2 regions of the Pseudomonas sp. CFBP 5748 genome follow, and region 1 is predicted to be linked to the other one. Evidence: predicted binding sites of a transcription regulator. Region 1 holds the regulator's gene; the other holds the start of a gene.
The links. Region 1 encodes FliA, which starts transcription of late flagellar genes. Its sites were predicted from a motif close to CTAAAGTTTNNNNNNNNNNNGCCGNTAA; they were not measured.
Positions count from the first base shown of each region.

Region 1 (7,912 bases):
GATGACCACTTCTTCCTGGCCCACCAACTGATCGACGACAAAGCCGATCCGCTGGGTGCCCACCGATAGGATCACCACGTGGCCTTCGCCCTGCTCCACATGAGCCGCGGAGCTGACCAGCCAGCGCTTGAGGTAGAACAGCGGCAGTGCCTTGTCCCGTACGATCACCACTTCCTGGCCGTCCACCACGTTGGTACGCGACAGGTCGAGGTGGAAGATCTCGTTGACGTTGACCAGCGGGAAGGCAAATGCCTGGTTGCCCAGCATGACCATCAGGGTCGGCATGATCGCCAGGGTCAGCGGGACCTTGATGACGATCTTCGAGCCCTGGCCCTTGGTCGAGTAGATGTTGATCGAACCGTTGAGCTGGGAAATCTTGGTTTTCACCACGTCCATGCCCACGCCACGGCCCGACACATCGGAAATCTCGGTCTTGGTCGAGAAGCCCGGGGCGAAGATCAGGTTGTAGCACTCGGTGTCGCTCAGGCGGTCGGCGGCGTCCTTGTCCATCACTCCGCGTTTCACCGCGATGGAACGCAACACGTTCGGGTCCATGCCTTTGCCGTCGTCGGAGATCGACAACAGGATGTGGTCACCCTCCTGCTCGGCGGCCAGCACGACCTTGCCGCTACGGACCTTGCCCGACTCTTCACGCTCTTGCGGCGATTCGATGCCGTGGTCGACGGCGTTGCGCACCAAGTGGACCAGCGGGTCGGCCAGGGCCTCGACAAGGTTTTTGTCGAGGTCGGTCTCTTCACCCACCAACTCCAGGTTGATTTCTTTCTTGAGCTGGCGAGCCAGGTCACGAACCAGGCGCGGGAAGCGCCCGAAGACTTTCTTGATCGGCTGCATCCGGGTCTTCATGACCGCGGTCTGCAAGTCGGCCGTGACCACGTCGAGGTTCGACACGGCCTTGGACATGGCTTCGTCCTGGCTGTTGAGGCCCAGGCGCACCAGACGGTTACGCACCAGCACCAGTTCGCCGACCATGTTCATGATCTCGTCCAGGCGTGCGGTGTCGACCCGAACGGTGGTCTCGGCTTCGCTCGCCGGTTTTTCCGCTGGAGCCGCCGCCGGGGCACGGGCGGCTGCCGGGGCAGCTGCCGCAGCAGGCTTGGGCGTCTCGGCCTTCGGCTCCGGTGCCTTGGCAGCGGGTTTTGGCACAGCCTTGGCCGCCGGCGCAGCAGTGGCGGTAGTCCCAGCAGCAGGGGCGGCCGTGGCCTTCCCGACCTCACTGAACTTGCCTTTGCCATGCAGTTCGTCGAGCAACGATTCGAATTCGTGATCACTGATCAGGTCACTGCCCGCCGCGGCGGCGGCAGGCTTGGCTGGCGCCGGTGCCGAAGCAATGGCCGAGTCCAGCGCGTCAACGGCAAACGTGCCCTTGCCATGCAACTGATCGAGCAAGGCTTCGAATTCGTCGTCGGTGATATCGGAGCTGTCGCCCGCCGCTTTCGGGGCGGCCGCGGCTGGCGCAGGCACAACCGCATCGGGCGCGAACTGGCCTTTGCCATGAAGCTGGTCGAGCAACGATTCGAACTCGTCGTCAGTGATTTCATCGCTGGCAGCGGCAGTCGACTCGCTGCTTGGTGCCGCAGGGGGGGCGGGAACTGCCGGGGCTGCGGCTTCAGCCTTGACGGCGTTCAGCGAGTCCAGCAATTGTTCAAATTCGTTATCGGTGATGTCGCCCGATTCCTCGGCGACCGGTTCTTCAGCGACCGCCTCGACAACCGGCGCGGCTTCGTCAGCCGATTGTGGCTCGGCCAGGCGTGCCAGCGCGGCGAGCAACTCAGGGGTGGCAGCGGTGATCGGCGAGCGCTCGCGCACTTCACTGAACATGCCGTTGACCGCATCCAGCGCTTCGAGCACCACGTCCATCAGTTCCGAATCAACGCGGCGTTCACCCTTGCGCAGGATGTCGAACACGTTTTCGGCAATGTGGCAGCACTCCACCAACTCATTGAGCTGGAGGAAGCCGGCGCCTCCTTTTACAGTGTGGAAACCGCGAAAAATTGCATTGAGCAAGTCCGCATCATCTGGTCGGCTTTCCAGCTCGACCAGCTGTTCAGACAGTTGCTCTAGAATCTCGCCGGCCTCAACCAGGAAATCCTGAAGGATCTCTTCATCGGCGCCGAAGCTCATTAATGGCTGCTCCTAAAACAGGGCTAAAACTCAGAATCCAAGGCTGGACAGCAAATCGTCCACATCGTCCTGACCGGACATAACGTCTTCTCTTTTATCGGCATGAATCTGCGGACCTTCACCCTGCGAGAGATGTTTTTGTGGATCTTTTTCAGCAAGTATCGCTTCACGGTCGTGTTCGATGCCTGCAAAGCGGTCGACCTGGCTGGCCATCAACACCAGTTTGAGCAGATTGCTTTCAACTTCGGTGACCAATTGGGTCACGCGCTTGATCACTTGGCCGGTCAAGTCCTGATAGTCCTGAGCCAGCAGAATGTCGTTGAGGTTGCTTGCCACGGCGCGGGTCTCGGTGCCGCTGCGCGTCAGGAAACCGTCGACCCGGCGGGCCAGCTCCCGAAACTCTTCAGCGCCGACTTCGCGACGCATGAACCGGCCCCAATCGGTGCTCAAGGCCTGGGCTTCTTCGCTCAGGCCATTGACCAGCGGCGTTGCGCTCTCCACCAAGTCCATGGTGCGGTTGGCTGCGGCCTCGGTCAGCTTGACCACATAACCCAGACGCTCGGTAGCGTCGGTGATCTGCGAGACTTCCTCGGCCTGCGGCATGTGCGGGTCGATCTGGAAATTGACAATTGCGCTGTGCAATTCACGCGTGAGCTTGCCCACTTCCTGATACAGACCTCGGTCACGGGTCTGGTTGAGCTCATGGATCATTTGAACCGCATCGCCAAAGCGGCCTTTTTCAAGGCTGTCGACCAGTTCGCGGGCATGTTTTTTCAGGGTCGATTCGAAGTCGCCCATTGAAGATTCGTTGTCCATAGCTCCCCCGTGGCGCCGTTAACCGATGCGTTCGAAGATTTTTTCGATCTTCTCTTTCAACGCCTGGGCCGTGAAGGGTTTGACCACATAGCCGTTCACACCGGCTTGGGCCGCTTCGATGATCTGCTCGCGCTTGGCTTCGGCAGTCACCATCAGCACCGGAAGGTGCTTGAGTTTTTCGTCGGCGCGTACATGGCGCAGCAAGTCGATACCGGTCATGCCGGGCATGTTCCAGTCAGTCACCAGAAAGTCGATGCTCCCGCTGTTGAGGACCGGAATGGCAGTAGTGCCATCGTCAGCCTCGACCGTGTTGGTGAACCCAAGGTCACGCAACAGGTTTTTTATGATCCGCCGCATCGTTGAGAAGTCATCAACGATGAGGATTTTCATGTTCTTGTCCAATTCGACCTCCAAGCAGTCTTAAACGCGCCCAGCACCTGAACGCGCCATTTCAATCAATCCGGCACAACACTCGACAACGGCCTGGAGCACCACGGTTGGAGACTGGCGCAGCGCATGCCAGACCAGCTCGTTCGCAATGCTCCCACACAGCTGTCAGCGCGCTCGCCACTCCCCCAAACGCCCCCGCAAACGGGCCGCGCACTGGCTGTGTAACTGGCTGACCCGCGATTCGCTGACCCCCAGGACCTCACCGATTTCCTTGAGGTTCAGCTCTTCGTCGTAGTACAGCGCCAAGACCAGTCGCTCACGCTCCGGCAAATTGGCAATCGCATCCGCCAGCGCGCTCTGGAAACGCTCATCTTCCAGGTCACGCGATGGCTCCATGTGAGCACTCGCGCCGTCCTCGTGCAGCCCTTCGTGTTCGCCGTCCTGCAGCAGGTCGTCGAAACTGAACAGGCGGCTGCCCAAGGTGTCGTTCAAAATCCCGTAATAATCATCGAGACTCAATTGGAGTTCGGCCGCAACCTCGTGATCTTTAGCGTCTCGCCCGGTTTTAGCTTCAATAGCGCGGATCGCGTCACTGACCATGCGGGTGTTGCGATGCACCGAACGCGGTGCCCAATCGCCCTTGCGGACCTCATCGAGCATCGCCCCACGAATGCGAATACCGGCATACGTTTCGAAACTGGCGCCTTTGCTCGCGTCGTATTTGTTCGACACTTCGAGCAGGCCGATCATGCCTGCCTGGATCAAGTCCTCAACCTGGACACTGGCCGGCAACCGCGCCAGCAAGTGGTAGGCGATACGCTTGACCAGTGGCGCGTAACGCTCGATCAGTTCGTATTGGGCGTCCCGTGCCGATTTTTTATAGAGATGGTTGTAACCGCTGGCTGTCATAGCACGGGCCCTGCTGTTTGTTGCACGAGACGCTCGACGAAAAACTCCAGGTGCCCGCGAGGGTTGGCCGGCAGTGGCCAGGTATCAACCTTCTGGGCGATAGCCTTGAACGCCAGCGCACATTTGGAACGGGGAAAGGCTTCATAAACCGCACGTTGCTTCTGGACAGCCTTGCGTACGCTTTCGTCGTAGGGCACAGCGCCGACGTATTGTAGGGCGACGTCCAGGAAACGATCCGTGACCTTTGTCAACTTGGCGAACAGGTTGCGACCTTCCTGCGGGCTCTGGGCCATGTTGGCCAGGACACGGAAGCGGTTCATGCCGTAGTCACGGTTCAATAACTTGATCAGGGCATAGGCGTCGGTGATGGACGTGGGTTCGTCGCAGACCACCAGGAGCACTTCCTGGGCAGCGCGGACGAAACTGACCACCGAGTCACCGATACCGGCAGCGGTGTCGATCACCAGCACATCGAGGTTATCACCGATGTCGCTGAAGGCCTGGATCAGGCCCGCGTGCTGGGCCGGGGTCAGGTGAACCATGCTCTGGGTGCCGGAGGCAGCCGGCACGATACGAATCCCGCCGGGCCCCTGCAGCAGCACGTCGCGCAGTTCGCAGCGGCCTTCAATCACGTCCGCCAGCGTGCGTTTGGGCGTGAGCCCCAACAGCACATCGACGTTCGCCAGGCCCAGGTCGGCGTCCAGCAGCATGACCCGTCGGCCAAGCTCTGCCAGAGCCAGGGACAAGTTCACTGACACGTTAGTCTTCCCGACGCCACCTTTGCCGCCGGTCACCGCGATCACCTGTACGGGATGCATGCTGCCCATGTTCGTTCTTTACCTTGTCTTACTTAGACGGAGGCCACATTACTGGCTGCGCGTTCCCATTCGGAACAATGCATGGCAGACCATCGATGTAGGTACAAAAAATATTCATGATTACCTCAGCCGACCTGCTTGGTCGGGCTGTGGTAGATATCAGCGAACATATCAGCCATGGCTTCTTCGCTGGGTTCTTCCTGCATTTGCACACTCACGGCACGACTGACCAGTTGATGACGGCGCGGCAGATGCAAATCATCCGGGATCCGCGGTCCGTCGGTCAGGTAGGCCACCGGTAATTCATGACCGATCGCCAGGCTCAGCACCTCGCCCAGGCTTGCCGTTTCGTCCAGCTTAGTCAGGATGCAGCCGGCCAGCCCGCAGCGTTTGTAGCTGTGGTACGCGGCGGTTAGAACCTGCTTTTGGCTAGTGGTTGCCAACACGAGATAATTTTTTGACTTGATACCGCGCCCGGCCAGGCTTTCGAGCTGCATGCGCAGGGCCGGATCGCTGGCTTGCAGGCCGGCGGTGTCGATCAGCACGACGCGTTTGCGCAGCAGCGGTTCCAGCGCCTGGACCAGGGACTGGCCCGGATCCACATGGGTCACCGACACATTGAGGATCCGGCCCAGGGTCTTGAGTTGTTCCTGGGCGCCGATGCGGAAACTGTCCATGCTCACCAGGGCGATGCTCTGGGCGCCGTACTTGAGTACATAACGGGCGGCGAGCTTGGCCAGGGTGGTGGTCTTGCCCATGCCGGCAGGGCCGACCATCGCAATCACCCCGCCCTCTTCCAGCGGCTCGACTTCCGGCGTGACGATCATCCGCGCCAAGTGTGCCAGCAACATGCGCCAGGCCTGGCGAGGCTCTTCGATACCGTTGATCAGCGCCAGCAGGTCACGGGACAACGGGCCGGACAAGCCGATGCGTTGCAGGCGACGCCAGAGGTTGGCCTGGGCCGGACGGCTGCCTTGCAGCTGGTTCCAGGCCAGGGAGCCGAGCTGAACCTCCATCAGTTCACGCAGGCTGTTGAGTTCAAAGCGCATCGAGTCCAGGGCACGCGGGTCAACACCCCTGGCTGGCGCGGCCTGCGCCGGGGCCGGGGCCGGACGACGCGGCTCGGCCTGGGCCTGCTCGACCAGCGGCTCGGCCGCGGTCAACGGCAGGCCGGCGGTGAGCGGCTGACCGGCGAACAATTGACGATTGCTGCCTGCGACACCTTCGCCTTCGCTACTGCGCAGGCTCAATTCGGCCTGGGCGCTGGCGATGCGCGACTGAGTCTTACGCAGCTCATCCTCGAGTTCCATGTTCGGAACGCGTGGGGCCAGCGCCGACAACTTGTAATCCAGGGCAGCCGTTAACTCGACACCGCCAGCGATCCGGCGATTGCCAATGATGGCTGCTTCAGCGCCCAACTCGTCACGAACCAGCTTCATGGCCTGACGCATATCGGCGGCGAAAAAACGCTTCACTTGCATAAACCACTACCTCAGCCGTTGGGCCCTACTGTCGCAACGATGGTCACTTGCTTGTTGTCCGGTATTTCCTGGTACGCCAGCACATGCAGCCCCGGGACCGCGAGGCGACCGAATCGCGAGAGCATCGCGCGAATCGGACCGGCCACCAGCAGGATCACTGGTTGGCCTTGCATCTCCTGCCGCTGGGCTGCATCAATCAACGAACGCTGCAGCTTCTCGGCCATGCTTGGCTCCAGCAGAACGCCCTCTTCCGAGCCTTGTCCTGCCTTCTGCAGACTATTGAGCAATATCTGTTCCAACCTTGGCTCCAGAGTGATCACAGGCAGCTCAGACTCAGTGCCTACAATGCTTTGGACGATTGCGCGGGATACGCCGACCCGAACCGCAGCCACCAAGGCGGCGGTATCTTGACTCTTGGATGCGTTGTTGGCGATAGCCTCGGCAATACTGCGAATGTCACGCACGGGCACCTGTTCGGCCAACAGCGCCTGCAACACCTTGAGCAACTGCGACAACGAAACCACGCCCGGCACCAGCTCTTCAGCCAGCTTCGGCGAGCCTTTAGCCAGTACTTGCAGGAGTTGCTGGACTTCTTCGTGACCGATCAGCTCACTGGAGTGCTTGTACAGAATCTGATTCAAGTGGGTCGCCACCACAGTGCTGGCGTCCACCACGGTGTAACCGAGGGACTGGGCCTGGGCCCGCTGGCTGATTTCAATCCACACCGCTTCCAGACCAAAAGCCGGATCCTTGGCGGTGATGCCGTTGAGGGTGCCGTAGACCTGGCCGGGGTTGATCGCCAACTCGCGGTCCGGATAGATCTCGGCTTCGGCCAGGATCACGCCCATCAGCGTCAGGCGGTAGGCGCTAGGCGCCAGGTCGAGGTTGTCGCGAATATGCACGGTGGGCATCAGGAAGCCCAAGTCCTGGGACAACTTCTTGCGCACGCCCTTGATCCGCGCCAGCAACTGCCCCCCCTGGTTGCGATCGACCAATGGAATCAGGCGGTAACCGACTTCCAGGCCGATCATGTCGATCGGCGTCACGTCATCCCAGCCCAGCTCCTTGGTCTCCATGGCTCGGGCCGGCGACGGCAGCAACTCCTGCTGGCGCTTGACCTCTTGCAGGGCCTGGACCTTCTGCACGTTCTGCTTCTTCCAGAACAGGTAGGCGCCACCCGCGGCAACCGCCGCCATGCTCAGGAAGGAAAAGTGCGGCATGCCGGGCACCAGGCCCATGACGGCCATCAGTCCGGCCGCAACCGCCAAAGCCTTGGGCGTGGCGAACATTTGCCGACCGATCTGCTTGCCCATATCTTCGGAGCCCGAAGCACGGGTCACCATGATCGCGGCCGCT
Region 1 is NZ_JBSPTN010000001.1:245,545-253,456, reverse strand. It holds gene ACWNZ1_RS01215 (chemotaxis protein CheA) at 1-2,142, opposite strand, end outside; gene ACWNZ1_RS01210 (protein phosphatase CheZ) at 2,173-2,958, opposite strand; gene ACWNZ1_RS01205 (chemotaxis response regulator CheY) at 2,977-3,348, opposite strand; gene fliA (RNA polymerase sigma factor FliA) at 3,514-4,257, opposite strand; gene fleN (flagellar synthesis regulator FleN) at 4,254-5,084, opposite strand; gene flhF (flagellar biosynthesis protein FlhF) at 5,201-6,556, opposite strand; gene flhA (flagellar biosynthesis protein FlhA) at 6,568-7,912, opposite strand, start outside.

Region 2 (7,912 bases), on a different contig from region 1:
CCCAGATTGTCAATGATCCGGCTCGCATAAGGACGGCTGAGCAAGGTGGCCAGGTACTGAACGCTGATCACCAGCCCGGCGATCACCGCGCCGAAACCCAACTCGCCATGGACATAGCCAGGCAGCACGGCCAGGGGAATACCGATATTCAGGTAACCAATGAACGTGAACAGGACGATGGAAACGACTTGCAGCGTGACCGCCAGGGGGCGCTGGGAATCTGACATGGGGTAAAGGTCCACGGAGCAGCAGGATAGATAGGCTGCTTATGATAACGGCGACCGTGGCGGCAGCGCGTGGAAAAGTAAAACTATTTGTCCAATGGTTGCTCAGCGGTCGTTTTGCCCGCCGACCAGGTGCGTGGTGACGAGTGCCGCAAGGGCGTTTTCTTCGGTGCCGAAACGAGCCAGCAGGGCGGCTTGTTTCTCAGGAGAAAGGCGTGTCCAGATCTCGACCATTTTCTCGGCGGTGCCGATCAGTACGCTGGCCTGGGCTTCGCTGAAGGTCGGGGTGTCATCGGTCATGGTGCGGGGGCTCGGGATTCAGGCAGTGTGGAAAGCGCATATTAGCGCTTTCCACACGGTCTGGTGGTGCGGGTGAATCAGTCTTCGCTGTCGGCCTGGCGGCGTTCAGTGGCTTCCTTGGGCTCGGGTTGCTGGGCGTCTGGTTGCCCCCCGGCTTGTAGCGTGGTCGTCTGCTCAGTGTCGTGCAGGCTTGGGAAGGGGAGATTAGGGATCTCGTGCATATCGCGCTCCTCGCAAAGTCTGTTGATAGATCTGGTAGATCCGCGCTTTTAAAAAGCCTGGGCAGGATACCCCAGGAGAAATGACAAAAAGACTTTTAAATCCCGCTGTGCCGACAAAAGGGGTTGTCTGGACAGGTCATGCTCAATGCTGTGACTCAATAGTCGCGGCGCTTGCGAAATGCCCATCGGCCGGCAATCAGGGTGAAGGTTGCCACCAGCGCCACCAGGATCCAGAAGCCTTCGGGATCGCCGGCAAGCGGCACGCCTCCGACGTTCATGCCAAAGAAGCCGGCAATGATGTTGATGGGCAACGCCAACACGGTGACCACCGTCAGGGTGAACAGGGTGCGGTTGCTTTGTTCGTTGAGGTTGGCGGCGATTTCTTCCTGCAACAGCTTGATCCGTTCGCCCAGCGCGGTGAGGTCGTTGATGATCAGGGCGAACTCCTCGGTAGATTTACGCAGCTCCTTGACGTCTTCCTTCTGCAACCATTGTGGCGGGCGGTTGAGCAGACGCAGCAACGAACCCGGCTCCAGGGCCAGCAGGCGTTGCAGGCGCACGAGTATCCGACGTTGGCTGCCCAACTCGGCGCGGTTGGTGGACAGTCGTGAGGACAGCAACTGATCTTCGATCTGGTCGACGCTAAGGCTGGTCTTGCGCACGATCTGGGTCAGCACTTCGCCTTGGTCGCGCAGCAGGTGTACGAGTAGCTCCAGCGGCGAGCGAAAGCGCTCGCCGGCCTTGACCGACGAGCGCAGCTTATCGACCGAGTGCAACGGTTGCAGTCGCGCGCTGACAATCAAGCGACTGTGCACGCACACCCACAATGTGGAGACGTCCGAAGACACCAGGTTGCTGAGGTTGAACACGACATCGTTCACCACCGCCAGCAGCGCCGAGTCCACGTGCTCGATGCGGGTCGAGCGCGAGCCTTCGTGCAGGGCTTCGAAAAACTCATCTGGCAAGGTCAGATGGCTTTTCATCCAGCGCTCGCACGCGGCATGCGCCAGGTTCAGGTGCAGCCAGAGGAACTCATCGGCCTCTTGCGGGTGTTGCAGGCTCCGTAAGGCCTGAGCCGAATCAATCTCCTGCCCACGCTCGCCGGGACGGAAACGAAACCCGTACAGCAGGCCGAACAGATCCGGATCGCGGTGGCTTTGATCGATGCTGTGGTTCATGAAGTCTCGCTGGCGGGAAGTGCCTGTGGCGGCTACAGGTTCACTTGGAGGGCATCATCGCAAGCTTTCTTGATGCTTTTGTGACAGTTGTGCAGCACCGCCAAACCGGCAGTTACCGGGAGTTGCAATGTCCATCGATGATGGATGGCGCAGATCGCCGCGCTTTGGTTCTCGCATCGTTTTTGTGAGGTCCGACAACCGACCACTCCTGCTGGCTACCGATGGTCGGGAAGGCTCAAGAACGCCCCTGGCAGGCCGATGGTGTGTACATATCCACCGCATTCGGTTGCGGCACGAACATGGAGGTCGGGACACGTCGTTCCGTGGGTTCGATTATTTTTTCTTCTCAAGAGATCCCCTCTATGTTTCTACAAAAATCCCTGAGAGCCCAGATTCTCACCCTGCTGAGCGGCAGCCTACTGGCGATGCTGCTGATCGCCCTGGCGTCTTTTCATTTTCTTTCCGATGGCATCCAGAATTATCGCAACCTGATCGACGGCCCATTGCGTGCCTCGCAGTTGATCGATGAGGCCAACCTGCAATTCAAGGTGCAGGTGCAGGAATGGAAAAACGTCCTGCTGCGCGGCAAGCAGCCGGCGGATCTGGATAAATACTGGAAGCAGTTCGAGGAGCGCCAGCGTGATGTCCAGGGCATTCTGGGTGAATTGATCGGGCGTGAGGGTGTGCCGGCGCCGATCAAGACGCGTATCGAGGCCTTGCGAGACGAACACCGTCAATTGGGCGCGGCGTACCAAAAGGGCCGCGATGCATTTGTGGCGGCCGGTGGCGACGCAGCGGCGGGCGATGCGGCGGTCAAAGGTGTGGACCGTGCGGCCAGTGAGCAGATGAGTGCGCTGGTGGTGGAGTTGCGCAAACTGGCCACCGAGCAATCGACGTTAATCAGTGTCGGCGCTGACCGCACGATTATGTTGGGCACTGTGGTCATGCTGGTGTCGGGCCTGCTGATCGGGTTGTTCAGCCTGTGGCTGGTCAATCGCAACCTGGTTCAGCCGATCCGTAACCTGATCGAATACGTGACCCGACTGAGTCATGGGCGTTTCGCTGAGCGTGTGACGAGTAACCGTCAGGACGAGTTGGGCAATCTGGCGGTAGCGGCCAACACACTGCGTGATTTCCTGGCTGAAACCTTTACCCGGCTGCAACGCAGTGCCACGGAACTGGACAGTGCCAGCGGTGAGCTCAATGCCATCGCCAGCCTGATGAGCCAGGGCACCAGCGAGCAATTCGAACGCACCGATCAGGTGGCGACGGCGATGAACGAAATGTCCGCCACGGCCCAGGAAGTCGCCCGTCATGCCGCCGACGCAGCACGGGCGGCCGATGACGCTGATCAATCGGCGCAACAGGGCGAGAAGGTTATGCAAGGGACCATCCACACCATCACCCGCATGCGCGGAGAGATCGCCAACACCGCCACGGTCATTCGTCAGTTGGAAACCGACAGTGGGCGCATCGGCAAGGTGCTGGAGGTGATCCGCGGGATCGCCGAGCAGACCAACCTGCTGGCCCTCAACGCAGCCATCGAAGCGGCTCGGGCCGGTGAGGCGGGGCGCGGTTTCGCGGTGGTCGCCGATGAAGTGCGCAGCCTGGCCCAGCGCACGGCTTCATCCATCATCGAGATCAACCAGATCATCCAGACCGTACAAACCGGTGCGGTGGACGCGGCCCAGGCCATCGAAAGCGGGCAGTCGCGCAGCGAAGAAAGTGTGGAACAGGTGACCCAGGCCGGTGCGATGCTCGAACGCATCACCCAGGCTGTCGAAGCGATCCGCGACATGAACCGCCAGATCGCCACCGCCGCCGAAGAGCAGACTTCCGTGGCCGAAGACATTTCGCGCAACCTGACTGAAATCACCTGTATCGCCAGCACCAACCTGGACAACGTGCAGCGCACCGAAGCCGCCAGCCGGAACCTGCACGGCTTGTCTGGGCAGTTGAATGAAGTGACGGCGCGGTTGAGTGCCTGACAGCAGTTAGCGTAGTTGTTGATAGATGCAAAAAAGCCGCGCAACCTTAGGGTTGCGCGGCTCTTTTTTGCCGATGGATCAAGTGTCTTGCTTGTTGCTCAGTACTTTGCCGGTCGTGGCATCGAAGTCCACGTCGAACTCTTTGCCGTCAGCGGTTTTCAGTTCCACTTCATATTCATAACCGTCGAAGTGGTTGTCCAGGTCGGTGTCGGTGATGCTCGCGCCCGGGTGCAACTTCAGGGCTTCTTCGTTCATCGATTCAAGCGACTTGATCTTGCCTTCCTTGACCAGTTGTGGGATCTGGTCAACTCGCACATCCGCCTGGGCCAGGCCAGCGCCGAGGGTCAGGGCAGCGGCGGTAAACAGGGCAGTCAAAGTTTTCATAAGTTCTTTCCTTGGTGTCATTAAGGGGTGAGTCGTTTAAGTGGGGCCAGATTATCTCTGGCAACTTAATTCACCCTTAATTCGAAAAAACTTCTGAAGTGCCGAACAGGGCCCATGGGGCAAAGTCTTTACCCCTATGGGCGTGTTTGGGTTCAGTAACCGTTCTTTTCCAGCAACTGCACGACGTTGCCAGTCTCGGGGCGCTTGAAGTATTTGAGCAGTTCACTGGCGCGGTTGGTAAAGATGCCGTCGACGCCGGCCTCCATGACTTTCTTGAAGTCCACCGCATCGTCCACGGTGTAGACATGCACCAACAGACCCTGATCATGGGTGTACTGGTTCATCCACGGCTGCACCAGGTTCGAGTAACTCTGGCTACCACCCTGGGTCAACGCTGCAGACGGTCCGGTGCCGATGGCGCCCAGGGTCTTGGCGTACTGCACCCATTTTTCGAACTCAGCCCGGTCCTTGGGTTCCTGTTTGGCGTAATAGGCCGCTTTGTCGGTTTCGCCGGACTCGGCGAACGGCACCTTGGACTTGGGCTCGATGTTGCCTTCGCCCACCCACAGCAGCAGGATCTTCGGCACTTTCGGCATCTCTTTGTGCAGCAGTTCGAGGCTGCTCCTTTCAAAGGTCTGCAAGACCACCTTGCCCTTGCCCTGGCCCACTCCGGTGGCGCGCTTGGCCAGTTTTGAGCCGGACGGGCTCAGCCAGCCGCGGTCCTGCAATTTATCCTTCAGGTCGCGCTCGATGCCAGGGAACAGTTTCGGCTCCTTGGTTTCGATGTACAGCCCGGGTTTTTGCTGCGTGTTGCCCTCGGCGATATTGATCACTTCATCCAGGGTCAGGATTTTCAGGCCCACGAACGAAGGGCGGGCGCGGTCTGGATAGGCCGCGTTGAACCAACTGCCGGCGTCGAGGGTTTTGAGTTCCGCCATGGTGAATTGGTTGGCGGTGCTGTCCTTGCGCTCGGGAAACTTGCTGGCGACATCCGTGGTGCGCAGCAGACTGTCGTCATGCAGGACGAACAACACGCCGTCCTTGCTGCGTTGCAGGTCCAGTTCCAAGTAGTCGGCGCCCAGGTCGCGGGCCAGTTTGTAGGCTGCCGCGGTCGATTCCGGCGCGTCGAACGAGGCGCCGCGGTGGGCGATCACTGCCGGGTGGGGGATCCCCTGAAGGGCCGCCAAGGCCTTGGGAGCCGGGGCCTCGGAGGCCTGTGTCTGACCGAGGCCGAGCAACAGGCTCAGCATCAACGCACTGCGGGTGAAGGTGACAGGCATGCTCGAGATCCTTTCGTAGGTTTTGCAAAGACCTATCTTTTAACAACTGAACGCCAGCGGCGCTATCGCTATACCGACATAAATATGTGCAAAGCAGATTTTTCCCACGCATTTTCGGGATGCTTTGCAGTACCCTTAGCCGCACCAGTTTCCCCGGCAGAGGGAAACCTGAAACCATCGTTCACTTGCCTTGTGTGTAAACCATCGATCAGACGTCCTGCGAGACGCATCCGTGAGGTTTACCATGCGCACCACTTCGACATTCATCTGCCAGGCCGCCGACCAGCTCAAGGGTTTTGTCGGCCTGAACCGCAAGACCGGCCAATACATCGTACGTTTCAGCGAAGACGCCTTCGGCATGGACGTGGCCGACGACGGCATCATCCCCACCTGCGAATTTGTCTGGGCCCCCGTGGCGGACGGCACCATGGCCCTCAAACGCGAGCGGATCCAGTTACTGCTGGACCAGCACATCGACGACCGGATCAACCTCAGCGAACCTTTGCGGGTGTACATGGCGCGCAGCGACCTGCCGGAGATCATGGCGGTGCGGCAGTTGGTGACAGGCTGAACCCCGATCTCGAGTTGAACAAAGACACTGTGGGAGCAAGGCTTGCCCGAGATGGCGGCGGAACATTCAGTATTGATGCAAGCTGACCCACCGCTATCGCGAGCAAGCTCAGCTCCCACAGGGGATTGTGGTGAAGGCAGGATCTGTGAACACCCGAGATTCAGTGTGGGAGCAAGGCTTGCCCGCAAAGACGTCGACACATTCAACATCGCTGCAAGCTGACCCACCGCTTTCGCGAGTAAGCCCGCACACACATCAGGTTTTGTATCCTGGCATCAGGTTTGTCGTCGGAACGCATAATCGCGTTCAACCTTGCACACACGCGTGTGGCAATGGGCATACCAGGTTGAACGGCCGCGCTCCCGGATTGCGCTATGTTCGGGGTGTTGTTTCCAGGCCAGGATCGCCGCTTCGCTGCTCCAGTAGGACACGGTGATGCCTAAGCCATCTTCGCCACGGGCCGACTCGACGCCGAGGAACCCCGGCTGCTCTCGCGCAAGGGCCAGCATGCGTTCTGCGGCTTCAGCGTAGCCTTGGTCTCCCTCGGTGCGCAGGGAGGTGAAAATCACCGCGTAGTAGTGTGCACTCATGGCCTTGTCCTCGCGCAGGCCTCCACAAACGCAGCAACCAACGGCGGCACACGACCCTCCAGCGCAGCGCGTTCCGGCTGAAATAGCGTCGCGACAAAGAATGGATGGTCACGCAATTCCACGGCCCGCAAGTCGCCGGCCGAATCCCGGGCAACGGCGTGCAGGCGCTGGCTCAGCAAGTCTTTTTCAAAATCCGGATTGACCCCGAAGCGGCAGTGATAGCCCTCGAAAACCGTCTGGCGATCATAGGCCTTGGCGATCAAGGAGCCCGCTTCGAGCTGAAGGCTATCGATGGTTTCGACCAGGGCACAGCTCAGCGGTGTCAGCAGCGCCCGTTCAGCCTCGGGAGCGGTTTCGCCATGGGCGGCATCGGCCCAACCCATCACATGGCGAGCGTATTCCAGCACGGCATGCTGAAAACCACCGCAGGTGCCGAGGAAAGGGCGACGCTGTTCGCGGGCAAAACGAATCGCTTGCACGACGCCGTCTTCACTTCGGTAAGGACTGCCGGGCACGCACCAGACGCCGTTGAAGTCATTTAGAACGCTGTTGTCAGCGATGGAGTCGGTTGCCAACCATTGGAAGTGAATGTCTTGGCCGGTTTGTCTGGTGATGAGCTCAAGGGCGATAAGGATTGCCCGATGAGCCGTTATCTGGGGGTCATAGTCGCCGACCAAAGCGATGTGTAAAGAACGCTGGTTTTCCATGAGAGATTCGCCGCTTGTTGATTCCTGGTGGCCACTATAGATTGGCGTTCACGCAATCAATATTGGCGTTTACCCAAGTGTTCAATGCATCGACGCACTATCGTCTGGACTACCCCGATCTGTCCCTGATCCTGGCGTTGGTCCGTGGCGGCTCGTTGGCCCGAGCCGCGCGACTGCTGCATGTGGACGTGTCCACGGTATTTCGCGCGGTACGCCGACTTGAGGCGGCCTTGGGCCAACCCTTATTCGAAAAAAGCCGTTCCGGGTATCTGCCTACGAGCCTGGCCCAGGCATTGGCTGAGCAGGCCGAGCGCGCCGAGCAGGCTTTGGAGGCGGCGCGGATCGGTGTGGAGCAGGGCGGTGAGGTCGTCAGCGGCACGGTACGACTGACATGCACCGATTCGGTCCTGCAAGCATTGCTGCTGCCTGCGCTGGCGCGGTTCATGCCCGCCTACCCGGCACTGACTCT
Region 2 is NZ_JBSPTN010000006.1:319,034-326,945, forward strand. It holds gene ACWNZ1_RS16440 (MFS transporter) at 1-227, opposite strand, end outside; gene ACWNZ1_RS16445 (hypothetical protein) at 330-524, opposite strand; gene ACWNZ1_RS16450 (hypothetical protein) at 602-745, opposite strand; gene ACWNZ1_RS16455 (transporter) at 901-1,923, opposite strand; gene ACWNZ1_RS16460 (methyl-accepting chemotaxis protein) at 2,286-3,911, shown strand; gene ACWNZ1_RS16465 (PepSY domain-containing protein) at 3,990-4,295, opposite strand; gene ACWNZ1_RS16470 (glycerophosphodiester phosphodiesterase) at 4,448-5,575, opposite strand; gene ACWNZ1_RS16475 (DUF2025 family protein) at 5,820-6,146, shown strand; gene ACWNZ1_RS16480 (antibiotic biosynthesis monooxygenase family protein) at 6,422-6,736, opposite strand; gene ACWNZ1_RS16485 (CTP synthase C-terminal region-related (seleno)protein) at 6,733-7,443, opposite strand; gene ACWNZ1_RS16490 (LysR family transcriptional regulator) at 7,458-7,912, shown strand, end outside.
Region 2: the regulator FliA is predicted to act here: its motif matches at 2,158-2,185, upstream of ACWNZ1_RS16460 (methyl-accepting chemotaxis protein).